4 regions of the Hymenobacter gelipurpurascens genome follow, and region 3 is predicted to be linked to each of the others. Evidence: riboswitches for the same ligand, from Rfam matches in the RefSeq annotation. Region 3 holds a riboswitch; each other region holds the start of a gene.
The links. A riboswitch is a leader RNA that binds a small molecule or an ion and turns the genes downstream of it on or off. The one in region 3 is predicted to bind S-adenosylmethionine.
Positions count from the first base shown of each region.

Region 1: linked by a shared signal. The riboswitch ahead of metH (methionine synthase) and the one ahead of CFT68_RS06560 (amino acid permease) in region 3 are both predicted to bind S-adenosylmethionine.
Region 2: linked by a shared signal. The riboswitch ahead of CFT68_RS15125 (O-acetylhomoserine aminocarboxypropyltransferase/cysteine synthase family protein) and the one ahead of CFT68_RS06560 (amino acid permease) in region 3 are both predicted to bind S-adenosylmethionine.
Region 4: linked by a shared signal. The riboswitch ahead of CFT68_RS05690 (ATP-grasp domain-containing protein) and the one ahead of CFT68_RS06560 (amino acid permease) in region 3 are both predicted to bind S-adenosylmethionine.

Region 1 is NZ_FYEW01000002.1:1,170,483-1,173,688, forward strand. Features, by position in the region: gene CFT68_RS16815 (PA14 domain-containing protein) at 1-741, opposite strand, end outside; SAM riboswitch class I at 1,175-1,288, shown strand; gene metH (methionine synthase) at 1,360-3,206, shown strand, end outside.
Region 2 is NZ_FYEW01000002.1:773,018-776,223, forward strand. Features, by position in the region: gene CFT68_RS15115 (lipocalin family protein) at 1-90, opposite strand, end outside; gene CFT68_RS15120 (LysM peptidoglycan-binding domain-containing protein) at 323-622, shown strand; SAM riboswitch class I at 983-1,096, shown strand; gene CFT68_RS15125 (O-acetylhomoserine aminocarboxypropyltransferase/cysteine synthase family protein) at 1,490-2,878, shown strand; gene metX (homoserine O-acetyltransferase MetX) at 3,199-3,206, shown strand, end outside.
Region 3 is NZ_FYEW01000001.1:1,541,288-1,544,493, reverse strand. Features, by position in the region: gene CFT68_RS06565 (hypothetical protein) at 5-430, opposite strand; SAM riboswitch class I at 733-825, shown strand; gene CFT68_RS06560 (amino acid permease) at 1,224-2,678, shown strand; gene CFT68_RS06555 (CPBP family intramembrane glutamic endopeptidase) at 2,806-3,206, shown strand, end outside.
Region 4 is NZ_FYEW01000001.1:1,338,788-1,341,993, forward strand. Features, by position in the region: gene CFT68_RS05685 (efflux transporter outer membrane subunit) at 1-364, shown strand, start outside; SAM riboswitch class I at 546-639, shown strand; gene CFT68_RS05690 (ATP-grasp domain-containing protein) at 1,098-2,123, shown strand; gene CFT68_RS05695 (LLM class flavin-dependent oxidoreductase) at 2,123-3,148, shown strand.

The DNA.
Region 1 (3,206 bases), on a different contig from region 3:
ATCTGGCGCTACGGATTTTAAAGGCGCAGGCTTTGGGACAACGACTGGCCTAGCGCGGCGTGCTACCCGTGGAGCTACTGCAGGTGGTGTTGCAACCATTCTTCGGGAGCTGGGCGCTAAGGGAGCTGCAGGCGTTTTAACCGGCGCTACCGCCACAGCAGGCGCCGGCTTAGGCTTAGCTTCTACCATCATTAAAACATTGGCCGGTATGTTCTCATACAGATTGGCGCTCGGAATTGGCTGGGGCTGATTCATCACCTCTGGCAGTTGCCACGCCAGTTGAGCCTTAGAGTCCCGGTCAGATTGATAATACTCTACCCGCACCGCGTAGTAACCGCCAGCTTTCATTTTGAGGTGCGCCGTGGAGATGGTAGCGGGCTGATTGCGCCAGGAGTCCAGCACTTTCTTACCGCCAATCCAGACGCGCATGCCGTCATCGGTGGCAATCTGGAAGGTGTAAAGCCCCGTTACCGGCGCGTAGATGTGCCCGGCCCAGCGCACCGAAAAATACTCGCCCGGCACGCCTGGCCCCGGCGACACAAAATGGTCGCCGTTAGGGCCGATAGTCCAGTTAAAGTCAATACCTGGGTCAGTGCGCGTCAGCACTAACGTCTCAAAGTTCTTGCCCCCGTAGTATTGCCCGCGTAGGCCAGTGCCGGGCTGATGCTGCGCCAGCGCTAGGCCACTTATTAGCAGTAAAGCAGTCGTCAGGCCTGCACGATAAAAAGATAAAGAAACCATAACAGCTAGGTGATAAAAGATTGAGCTTAAGATGCACACCGGGCCTTGTGCTGCAAAGTCTATTCAACGAGTACAGAGCTTAAGCTCAACGAACCGATTTCTCAAGTATATATAGTATTCCACCATTTTGTATAAGTAAATCTCATGCTGAGCATGTGGCGCATCAAGCCAGAGACTGAAGCATTTCGCGTACTGACGCTACAGTAGTAATAGCCCTCCCGCCCGTCATCCTGAGCTTGCGAAGGATCTTATCAGGTCTGACCGACTGGCCTAGCGCCTCGTGCTACCGTGAGAAGATCCTTCGCAAGCTCAGGATGACGGGCGGGAGGGACGGACAACAGTTAACTGTCCTAATAAGCTATTTGTGCCCCGTAGGCCACTCCAAAACCCGCCACATTGAAATTTGAAGATTCCCGTTGTATCTTCGCTGTGTTACTTATCCAGAAAGACCGAGGGATTGGGCCCTATGACGTCTTAGCAACCTGAAATAAAACAAGGTGCTAATTCCCTTTTCAAACCGTTTCGGCGGTCTGGAAGAAGATAAGAACAGGACGCGCTTCCCGCACGGCTCTCTCTGGATAGGCACTTTTTCGCTGCCGAAATACTTGAAGAGCCGATATGCCGACCGTCACTGACTCCCCGCTCCACGATATTCTTGCCAAGCGCGTCCTGATTCTGGACGGTGCTATGGGCACCATGATTCAGCGTCATAAGCTGGAAGAGGCTGACTTCCGTGGCTCACGCTTCGCGGATCATCCCAAGCCTCTGCGCGGCAACAACGACCTGCTCAGCATCACGCGCCCCGACATCATCAAAGGCATCCACGCCGACTACTTCGCGGCCGGCGCCGACATGGTGGAAACCAACACGTTCAGCGGCACTACCATCGCCCAGGCAGATTACGCCCTGGAGCACATCGTGTACGAGCTCAACTACGAGTCGGCGCGCATTGCCAAGGAGGTAGCCGACGATTTTACGGCCCAGAACCCCAGCAAGCCCCGCTTCGTGGCCGGCGCCGTCGGCCCCACCAACCGCACCGCTAGCCTCTCCCCCGACGTGAACCGCCCCGGCTTCCGGGCCGTGACGTTTGATGAGCTGGCTACGGCTTACCACGAGCAAGTGCGTGGCCTAGTAGATGGTGGATCCGACGCTCTGCTCATCGAAACCATCTTCGACACGCTGAACGCTAAAGCGGCGTTGTACGCGGTGCAGAAGTTCTTTGATGAAGGCGGCCGCGTGGTGCCCATCATGATTTCCGGTACCATTACCGACGCTTCCGGCCGCACTCTCTCGGGGCAGACGGTGGAGGCCTTCTGGAACTCGATTCGCCACCTGCCCCTGCTGAGCGTGGGCCTGAACTGTGCCCTCGGAGCCGATCAGTTGCAGGTGTATATCAAAGAGCTGAGCCGCATTGCTGATGTGCACATATCGGCTTACCCGAATGCCGGTTTGCCGAACGCGTTTGGCGGCTACGATGAATCGGCCCAGGAATTTGCAGGGGTAGTAGAAAACTACCTCAAAGAAGGCCTCGTGACGGTGGTAGGTGGTTGTTGCGGCACTACGCCTCAGCACATTGGAGAACTGGCCCGCCTGGCAGAAAAGTATGAGCCGCGCAAGCTGCCGGAGCTACCCAAAGTAACTCGCCTGAGTGGCCTAGAGCCCTTCGGCATCACGGAAAACAGCCTGTTTGTGAACGTAGGTGAGCGGTGCAACGTGACTGGCTCCCGGGCCTTTGCTCGCCTCATCCGGACCGGCAACTACGAAGCCGCCCTGCAGGTAGCCCGCGACCAGGTGGAAGGCGGCGCCCAGGTTATCGACGTGAACATGGACGAAGGTATGCTCGACTCGGAGCAGGCCATGACCACGTTCCTGAACCTCATTGCCTCGGAGCCCGACATTTCGCGGGTGCCGATTATGATTGACTCCTCGAAGTGGAGCGTGCTGGAAGCCGGCCTCAAGTGCGTGCAGGGCAAGAGCATCGTAAACTCTATCTCGCTCAAGGAAGGTGAGGAAACCTTCAAGGAGCGCGCCCGCACCGTTCGGCAGTACGGCGCCGCCGTGGTGGTTATGGCCTTCGATGAGAACGGCCAGGCCGACACACTGGAGAAGCGCATCGAAATCTGCCAGCGCAGCTACGACATTCTGGTGAATGAAGTAGGCTTCCCCGCCGAAGACATCATTTTCGACCCCAACATCCTGACGGTAGGCACCGGCATGGAGGAGCACCGCAACTATGCGCTGGACTTCATTGAAGCTGTCCGCTGGATCAAGCAGAACCTGCCCGGCGCCCTCACCAGCGGCGGCGTCAGCAACATCAGCTTCAGCTACCGCGGCAACGACGTGGTGCGCGAAGCCATGCACTCGGCCTTCCTCTACCACGCCATCCAGGCCGGCCTGGATATGGGCATCGTGAACCCCAGCCAGCTGGCGGTGTACGACGAAGTACCCAAAGATCTGCTGGAGCT
Region 2 (3,206 bases), on a different contig from region 3:
GCCTTCTTTGCTGCCGCAGGAAGTGGTAAAAATGGCGAGCAACATCAGCAGGCTGGCCAGATAGCGGAGGGTAATGGACTGCGTTTTCATGGGTGTAGGGAGATGAATGAAAAGAATACTGCCAGACTGGTATAAGGCCCGACAGCGAGAGTTCGAATACTGCGCTTCTTACGGTAGCCTACGCCAAGATGTTCAACTAAGCTTAAGCTCCTCCATAACCTTACAACTTATTGAAAGGCCTTAGCGTAAGACGCACTACCGACATCCTGCATCTGCTTGATAACCGGCCTTTTCCTCTCCTCACCTTTAACTTGCACTAGCTATGGGACTGTTTGATTTTCTCTCCAACGAAGGCGATAAAAAACCTGTTGAGCCTGCTAATAAGCCCGCTGCTGGCGGTGGTACCGATTTCTTCGGCAACAATGCCAACGCAGCCAGCAATACCGCTGCCGCCGGCGATACCTACACCGTAGTAAGCGGCGATTCGCTCTCCAAAATTGCCAAGCACCACTATGGCGATGCCGCCAAATGGCACCAGATCTATGACGCCAACAAAGGCGTTATCGGCTCCAACCCCGACCTCATTGAAGTAGGCCAAGTCCTGACGCTACCCAAGCTCTAGGCCACTCGCCCTCCTTAGAAATATCCTAAAAGCTGCCTTCACAAAAGGCAGCTTTTTTTATGCTTTAACAGACGATTTTACTGAAAATAAAAAAGTTTTTCGCTTGGCTTTGCAGTCACTGAAGCCGTTAAGATCAGTGGCATGCAGCACTTGCCGAGAGCAACCATAACGCGAATATTAACTACTAAAACCTCATTTCTAACAACTTACCACACCCTGGCATTTACTCGCTCGTGGCCTAGGCCACTACCCGCCGCTGCGAAAAAATATTTTACCAATCTATTGCAGATATCAAATCCGGCTATACATTTGCAACACCAACACGGTACTCCTCTGCTCGCGGCAGAGTAGTTTTCATAGGATTTATACAGAAGCGGCGAGAGAACAGGCTCCCTGACCCGCTGGCAACCTTCGACCGCGCGAAAGGTGCCAATTCCTGCCCGACCAAGCTTTTGCTGGCGGGGCATATAACTCAGAGTGCCATGGAAAACACCCCCGCTTTCGCCCGTTTGACCTCATCCGCCCCGGCTGCCTTGCTGCACGCCGCCTCGCCGATGGGTTTCTGTGTTGCTCCCGCCGTTTCGGTGGCCGCTCCCGTTGCTGCGCGAATGCGCTGCTGTTGCAGCGCCTGTTGTTGCTGTAGCTAACCGCCCGTAGGCCGGTTTCTCCGCACAACTCCCCTCCCCCTCTTCCTGGTTCTGCCCTCAGAGTGTTTGTGCCATCTAGGCCACTCTCAACAGGCCCCATCGCATCCTAACCGCCACTTTTAGCCGGTTTTGGGCGGTCTGCGCTACGTCTCATCGTGACCTCAACTCCCCTTCCAGACTTCTATCCTTCTTCCGATAACTCCTTACTGACCAGATCGTCATGTCAACTCCAGCCCTTCACTTCGAGACTTTGCAACTCCACGCTGGCCAGCAGCCCGACCCCGTAACTGGTGCCCGCGCCGTTCCGCTGTACCAGACCACTTCTTACGTGTTTAAGAATGCGGAGCACGGCGCCAACCTGTTTGCTCTGAAGGAATTCGGCAACATCTACACCCGCCTGATGAACCCCACCACCGACGTGTTTGAGCAGCGCATTGCCGCGCTCGAAGGCGGTGTGGCGGCCTTGGCGGTTTCCTCGGGGCAGGCGGCGCAGTTCATTGCCTTGAACAACATCCTGCAGGCCGGTGACAACTTCGTCTCGACCTCGCACTTGTATGGCGGCACCTACAACCAGTTTAAGGTGGCCTTCAAGCGGTTGGGCATTGAAGTTCGCTTTGCGGATGGCGACCAGCCCGAGCAGTTCGAGAAGCTGATCGACGACAAAACGAAGGCTATCTACCTGGAAACCATCGGCAACCCCAGCTTCAGCATTCCGGATTTTGAGCGCATTGCGGCCATTGCCAACAAGCATGATCTGCCTCTGATCGTAGACAACACGTTTGGTGCTGGTGGCTACTTGTTCCGCCCTTTGGAGCACGGCGCCCACATTGTGGTAGAATCGGCCACGAAATGGATTGGCGGACACGGCACCAGCATCGGCGGCGTGATTGTGGATGGCGGCAAATACGACTTCGGCAACGGCAAGTTCCCGCAATTCACGGAGCCATCCGAAGGCTACCACGGGCTGGTGTTCAATGATGTCTTCGGCAAGAATGGACCGTTTGGCAACATCGCCTTCATCATCCGGGCCCGCGTGGAAGGTCTGCGCGACTTCGGGCCGTCGCAGAGCCCTTTCAACTCCTTCCTGCTGATTCAGGGCCTCGAAACGCTGAGCCTGCGCGTGGAGCGCACCGTGGAAAACGCCCTGCGCGTAGCTACCTGGCTGGAGCAGCATCCGCAGGTAGAGGCCGTGAATTACCCTGGCCTACCCAGCAGCCCCTACCACAAGCTGGCCCAGAAGTACCTGAAGCGCGGCTACGGCGGCGTGCTGACTTTCGCCATCAAAGGCAGTAAGGAAACCGCCTCGCAATTCATTGACAACCTGAAGCTCATTAGCCACTTGGCCAACGTAGGCGACGCCAAAACGCTCATCATTCAGCCCGCGGCCACCACGCACCAGCAGTTATCCGAGCAGGAGCAGCTTTCGGCCGGCGTAACGCCTACGCTGCTGCGCATTTCGGTGGGCATTGAGCATTTTGATGATATCCGCGCCGATTTGCAGCAGGCCTTTGACGCGGTGCGCAACGCCGCCCCGCTCACTGCCGAGGCTAATGGCAGCACGCTGCTGCCCGAGCCGGAACCAGAACACGCCGCTACGCTGGAGGTCTAAGACCAAGAGAGGGGTTGAACAAGTGGCTGCTGCTTCGTGGGGACAGCCAGAACTTGACCTTCAGCAGGCGTAATGCGGGCAGCCCGACGGATTTTTTGTGAGAGAGGAACCCGTTGAACTAAGCTGCCCGCCCATAGCCGGGGCTGAACCAGTGCGTCTGCTGGTTCAGCCCGCGGGCTTTGGAACAGGAATAATGTGAGGCTTCGGCTTCGCATGGATTGAGCAACGCGAATTGCGATACCTCAATCATACTTATTAGTACTGCATGACCAGCGAAGCGGAGGCTGGCCTAGACCAGCCTCCGCTTTTGCTTTTGCCCTATGTCTGA
Region 3 (3,206 bases):
ACGGTTAGCTTTTGGCTTTGCGCTGCGCCTTATGCTTTTCCACTTTTTCAGCGCGCAGCTGGGCGTATTTAGTGTACTGCTCGGCGCTCAGGATTTGCTTGAGCTGGGCTTCGTAAGCAGCCTTATCGGTCTTCATTTCCTGCTTGCGGGCCGCGCTTTTGCCTGCTGTGGCATACTTGACGCGGTTGGCCTGCAGTTGCTGGTAGCGGGAGAGATGCAACTGCCGCACTTTCTCGGTCTGCTCAGCGGTTAGATTCAGCTTTTGCGCCAGCTGCTTGGCTTTGTGGTCGGCCTTCTGTTCGGGCGTCTTTTGAGCCTTGGCAGCTTGGTCCGTTTTAGATTTGTATTTGACTTTTGTAGGAGCCGTTTGGGCCGAAGCTACACCAGCAGAAAGAGAGAAAGCGGCAAGAATTACGAGAAGCTTGTTCATTAGAAAATAGCTGAATTGTTAAATCGAAGAAAAGAATGAAGCCGCTTCCTGAAACAGGTTTGTGGCCTTCTGCAATGGGTATTTGCAACTCAGATGCCAACTTTTGGGCGAAGGACAGATTTTGGTAAAATAAAAAAAAGACTATTGCTGGGTTAAACCTTTAGGTTTTAAAGCAGTCAGGCGGGCCATTAGTAGGAGTAGAGTGGCCTAGGCCACTGGTCTGCACGGGAACCGGTGTGTTTGTAAATGCGCGCCGGCCGGATGTACCTTTGCGCTACCAATTCTTTACCGACAAAGGATTGTTTTTATACAGAGGCGCTGAGAGACAGGCTCGATGAAGCGTCGGCAACCATCCGCAACTGCCGGAACGGTGCCAATTCCTGACCATATAAAAACAAGTTGCCGTGGATTTTCGCCCCTGCCGTACTGCCCGTTTTGTAGTTTTTGCTGCCTCTTTTGGCGTTTCTGCCCATCGGCAGGCGTGTTGTAGCGGTGCGTGTTGTTGCTGTTGAGGCCTGATTTTATCGCTCACAGTTTTTAAGAGCCTTATGCGGGCGGCCTAAGTCGTTGCCGCGGCGCGTGCTCTTCTTTTCCTTTTCCTGGTCGGGTTTTTCTCCGCTGCCTCGCATGGGGGCTGTGTTTACTGGCTTTCCTAATAGAGGCCAAGCTCGCTGCTCCCCCCATCGCGTTATGCCAGTTTGCTGCACTCGTATGCCACTTGGCTGGCGGCAGAGAGCTTCCCTGATCGGACCTATTTATCACCGGCCAACGTGTGCGTTGGCATTCTGTTTTTATGCTTAAAAAATCACTGGAACTGCTGCGGCAGGAAGCCGCCGAAACCGGCGCAAACACCCTCAAACGAAGTCTGAACGGCTTCAACCTCATCACGATGGGCATTGGGGTAATCATTGGGGCTGGATTGTTTTCGCTCACAGGTATTGCCGCCGCCAATAATGCCGGCCCGGCCATCACCCTCTCGTTTATTGTGGCAGCCATTGGCTGCGCATTTTCGGCACTCTGCTACGCCGAGTTTGCCTCCATGGTGCCCGTATCTGGCTCGGCCTACACCTACGCCTATGCCACTATGGGCGAGCTGTTTGCCTGGATTATCGGCTGGGATTTGGTGCTGGAATACTCCGTAGGCGCTGCCACGGTGGCCATCAGCTGGTCGCAGTATCTGCTGAAATTTCTGGCTAAGTCGGGCATACACCTGCCGCCGCAGCTAGTGATGTCGCCGTTCGAGTCGGCCACGCTGGCTGATGGCAGCTCGGTGCACGGGTTCGTGAATGTGCCCGCCATGCTGATTGTGCTGCTTATCACGCTTATCATCATTCGCGGCACCAAGGGCTCGGCGTGGTTCAATGCCATTGTGGTTACGCTCAAGGTTGCGGTGGTGCTGGTGTTCATCGCGCTGGGTTGGCAGTACATCGATCCGGCCAACTATCATCCCTACATTCCCGAGAACACCGGTACCTTCGGCGAGTTTGGCTGGAGCGGGATTCTGCGTGGGGCCGGTGTGGTATTCTTCGTGTTTATTGGCTTCGATATTGTGGCCACTATGGCTCAGGAAACCAAGAATCCGCAGCGCAATATGCCCATCGGCATCATCGGCTCCCTGGTTATCTGCACCATTCTATTCGTGCTGTTTGGGCACGTCATGACCGGCTTGGCCAACTACACCGAGTTCAAGGGCAGTGCCGCTCCCGTGGCTATTGCCATCGAAAAAACGCCGTATGCCTGGCTTTCCTCGGCCGTAATTCTGGCCATTATCATTGGCTACACGTCCGTAATTCTGGTGGATTTGCTGGGCCAGACCCGCGTGTTTTTCTCCATGGCCAAGGATGGGCTGCTGCCTCCTGTTTTTGCGCGCATCCACGCCAAGTTCCGCACGCCGCTTGAGTCCAGCCTGCTGCTAGGCCTGTTCATTGCGCTCTTTGCAGGCTTCGTGCCCATTTCGGTAGTGGGCGAGATGACTAGCATTGGCACCCTGCTGGCCTTTGTGATGGTGTGCCTGGGTGTACTCATCATGCGTAAAAAAGAACCCAATGCGCCCCGTGGCTTCCGTACGCCGTGGGTGCCGCTGGTGCCTATTCTCGGCATCCTGACCTGCGTAGTGATGATGGTAGCCCTGCCTTGGGAAACGTGGTTGCGTCTGGCTGTCTGGCTGGCCATCGGGCTGGCTATTTACTTCGGCTACGGCAAAAAACACAGTAAGCTGCGCGCCCAACAAGAGGAACTAGTGGCCTAGGCCAGTCCAGAAACCAAGTGCCCACAAAAAAGCCGGACGAGTTCCGGCTTTTTTGTGGGCACTTGTCCGAGAAAGGGTATTTTCGGCCCTCTTATCTACCCGTTTTTCTATCGCACAAGGCCTATCCATGGAAGCAGTTTTACCCGAACCCGAAGTACTCCACGCCGCCCCACACCGCCCGGCAACTGCTTACCCAACCATTAAAGAAAGCTGGGCCTCGCTGGGCTGGTTTCTGCTGATTATGGTACTGGCGGCTATACCTATACTGCTCATTTTCGATAGGGGAGTGCACCACAAATCTATCGTGGTAAGCTCGGTGGCTACGGTGCTGGGCGAAATAGCGACCATTGGATTTTTGCTGTGGTATAACAGACGGCGCACACAACCCATGCAGCTGCTAGGCCAGGTGCCCCGCTGGATTTATATAGCCCTACCCGTGGTAGCGGTGGCGCAAATTATGCTGCGCTCTGTGCTGCATTATGTGCACTTACCCAACTGGGCTGACAACACTTTCCGGCAGATGGAAGC
Region 4 (3,206 bases), 200 kb from region 3:
CGCGCTCAAGGCCAACTACAGCCGATCCGCCGCCGAGCAGCAGGTGGCCTACTTTGAGTATCAGAAAGCTATGCAAACGGGCTTCGAGGAAGTGGTAACCAACCTGCGCGGCATCGGCAACTACCAGCGCATGTACGAGTTGCAGCAGCAAGAAGTAGAAGCTCTCAACCAGGCCGTTTCCATCTCCGATGACCTGTTTAAAGCCAACTACGCCACCTATCTGGAGGTCATCACGGCCCAGCGCAGCGTGCTGGAAGCTGAGTTGAACCTGAGCAATACCCGCCGCCAGCAGTTCCTGCGCCTCATCGATCTATATCGCTCCCTGGGCGGCGGCTGGACGCCTACCACTACTGTGAAGAAATAGGCAGCCCGTTTTTCACCAAAAGGCCAAGCCGCCGCTCACTCAGGGCTGAGTGGCGGCGGCTTTCTCGTGTAGTGCCTAGACGTATAAACTTACCCCGAAATATTGCGGCTAGGCCACTATTGCAACTTTCAATTCTGACGCCTTACCTTTGAGGAGTCAATTCTTTCTGACCAAAGGATTGTTTTTATACAGAGGCGTGGAGAGACAGGCTCGACGAAACGCCGGCAACCCCCAGTGATGAGCTGGAACGGTGCCAAGTCCTGACCATATAAAAACAAGTTGCCGTGGCTACTACCAACAACTTTCTCGCCCCTTCTCCCGCTTTCGTTGCTATGCAACAGCCTTGTTGTGCCCTGCGCACCCAGGCCGTTTGCATGCCTTGCGTGTGCATGGGTTGTTGTTGTTAGGTAGCCTCTACGCTTCGTAGTCTACGGTTTTCGCCTTCCCCGATGCATTCATTGGGAATGCTGGCGGCCGCTGCGCTGATTTCTGCCGGCGCTTTACCTTCTCTGTGTTTTCTGCTGCGCCGATTCGGCGGCCGTGTACTCTCGCGGGTTGGCTGTCGTGTAGGCCACTAGCGCCAGAGAATCGGGTTTCAGCAGGCTTATAGGCCACTACGTGCTTCTCTCAGAATACATCTGCGCCTGTCCGGCGCTGAGCTTTTCGCTGGCCGAAAACCGCTTAGGTAGGCCGGTTTCTTTTCGCTGTTTCCATTATTTCCCCTCCTTACTTCATGTCGCACGCTCAAAAGCCCATTGGCATCTATTTCGAACACCCTGAGTGGTTTAAGCCCCTGTTTGCCGAGCTGGACCGCCGCGGACTGGCCTACGAGAAAATCGACGCCGCTCATCACCTCTTCGACCCCTCGGAAAAAGAGAGCCGCTACTCCTTGGTAGTGAACCGCATGAGTTCCTCAGCCTATTTGCGCGGTCACGGCCAGGGCATCTTCCACACGGCTGGCTATGCCACGCACCTGGAGCGTATTGGTACGCGCATTATCAATGGCTCGGCGGCTACGGCCATCGAAACTAACAAGGCCCGTCAGCTTTCCTTGTTCTCTTCATTGGGCCTGAAGTTCCCGAAGTCCTTTGTAGTAAACCACGCCTCACGTATTGCAGATGCCGCCCGGCAACTGCAGTTCCCCATCGTGGTGAAAGTGAACATTGGCGGCAGCGGCGCGGGCATTATCCGCTTTGACACGATTGAAGGCGTAGAGGCGGCCGTGGCCGCTGGCCAGATTGACCTAGGCATCGACCAAACGGCCTTGGTACAGGAATACGTAACGCCCCACGGCGGCAACATTCACCGCGTAGAAACGCTGAATGGCAAGTTTCTGTACGCCATGAAGGTGTACACCACCGGCGAAAGTTTCAACCTCTGCCCCGCCGAAATCTGCCAGATTCCGGAGGAACAATCGGCGGAGTTCTGCCTCACGGAGGCGCCTAAAAAAGGTATTCAGGTGGAAGCTTTCACGCCCCCAGCCGAGGTAATTGAAGCCGTGGAGCGCATTGTGGCCGCTGCTAAGATTGACGTGGGTGGCATCGAATACCTGATTGATGACCGCACCGGCGACGTGCTATTCTACGACATCAACGCCCTCTCCAACTTCGTGGCCGACGCCGTGAATGTGGTGGGCTTCGACCCCTACGCCCGCTTCGTGGACTACCTCGAAACGCAGCTGCCCGGCGCTAAGTCAGGCGCAGCACCTGTTGGTGCTGATTTCATTACTTCTTCCCCCGCTGACCTCATCGCACAATAATGAGATACGGATATTGGATGCCCGTTTTTGGCGGGTGGCTGCGCAACGTCGAGGACGAAAACATGCGCGCCGACTGGGACTATGTGAAAACGCTGGCCCAACGCAGCGAAGAGCTCGGCTACGACCTTTCGCTCATCGCGGAGCTGAATCTCAACGATATCAAGGGCGAAGAAGCCCCTTCCCTGGATGCCTGGAGCACGGCCGCCGCCCTGGCCGCCGTCACGAAGAAACTAGAGCTGATGGTGGCCGTGCGGCCCACCTTCCACTCGCCGGCCCTGCTGGCCAAGCAAGCCGCCAACATCGACCACATCAGTGGTGGCCGGTTGTCATTGAACGTGGTGTCGTCGTGGTGGCAGGATGAGGCCAAGAAGTACGGCGTGCACTTCGAGCAGCACGACGACCGTTACGCCCGCACCGCCGAGTGGCTGCACGTGGTCGATAACCTCTGGAAGCAGGACCACTTCACCTTCGAGGGCAAGTTCTACAAGGTAACCGACTCCATTCTGCAGCCCAAGCCGGTGTCGCGCCCCCGGCCGTTCCTCTACGCCGGTGGCGAATCGGAAGCCGCCAAAAACCTCATTGCCGCACAGTGCGACGGCTACGTCATGCACGGCGACGAGCCCGAGGCCATCGGCCGCCGCATTCAGGACCTGAGCCAGCGCCGTGAGAAGCTCGGCTTGCCACCCATGAAGTTTGGGGTGGCTGCCTACTCTGTGGTGCGCAACACGGAGCAGGAAGTGAAGAAGGAGCTGGAGCGCATCACCAACGTGAACGGTTCGGCGGCCGGCTACAAAAACTACCAGCAGTGGCTGGCTGGCACTCAGCTCGAAAACCAGGTATCGCTGCAGGATTACTCGGTCTCGAACCGTGGCCTGCGCTCCGGCCTCACCGGCACCCCCGACCAGGTAGCCGAGCGCATCGCCGCCTTCGAAGCTGTGGGCGTCGATCTGTTCCTGCTCCAGTGCAGCCCGCAGCTGGAGGAAATGGAGCGGTTCTCGGAAGCAGTGATTCAGGTACTGGCCTAGGCCAGTGGCCAGTTCGATAGACCACCAAAACTGTCATTCCGAGCAAAGCGAGGAATCT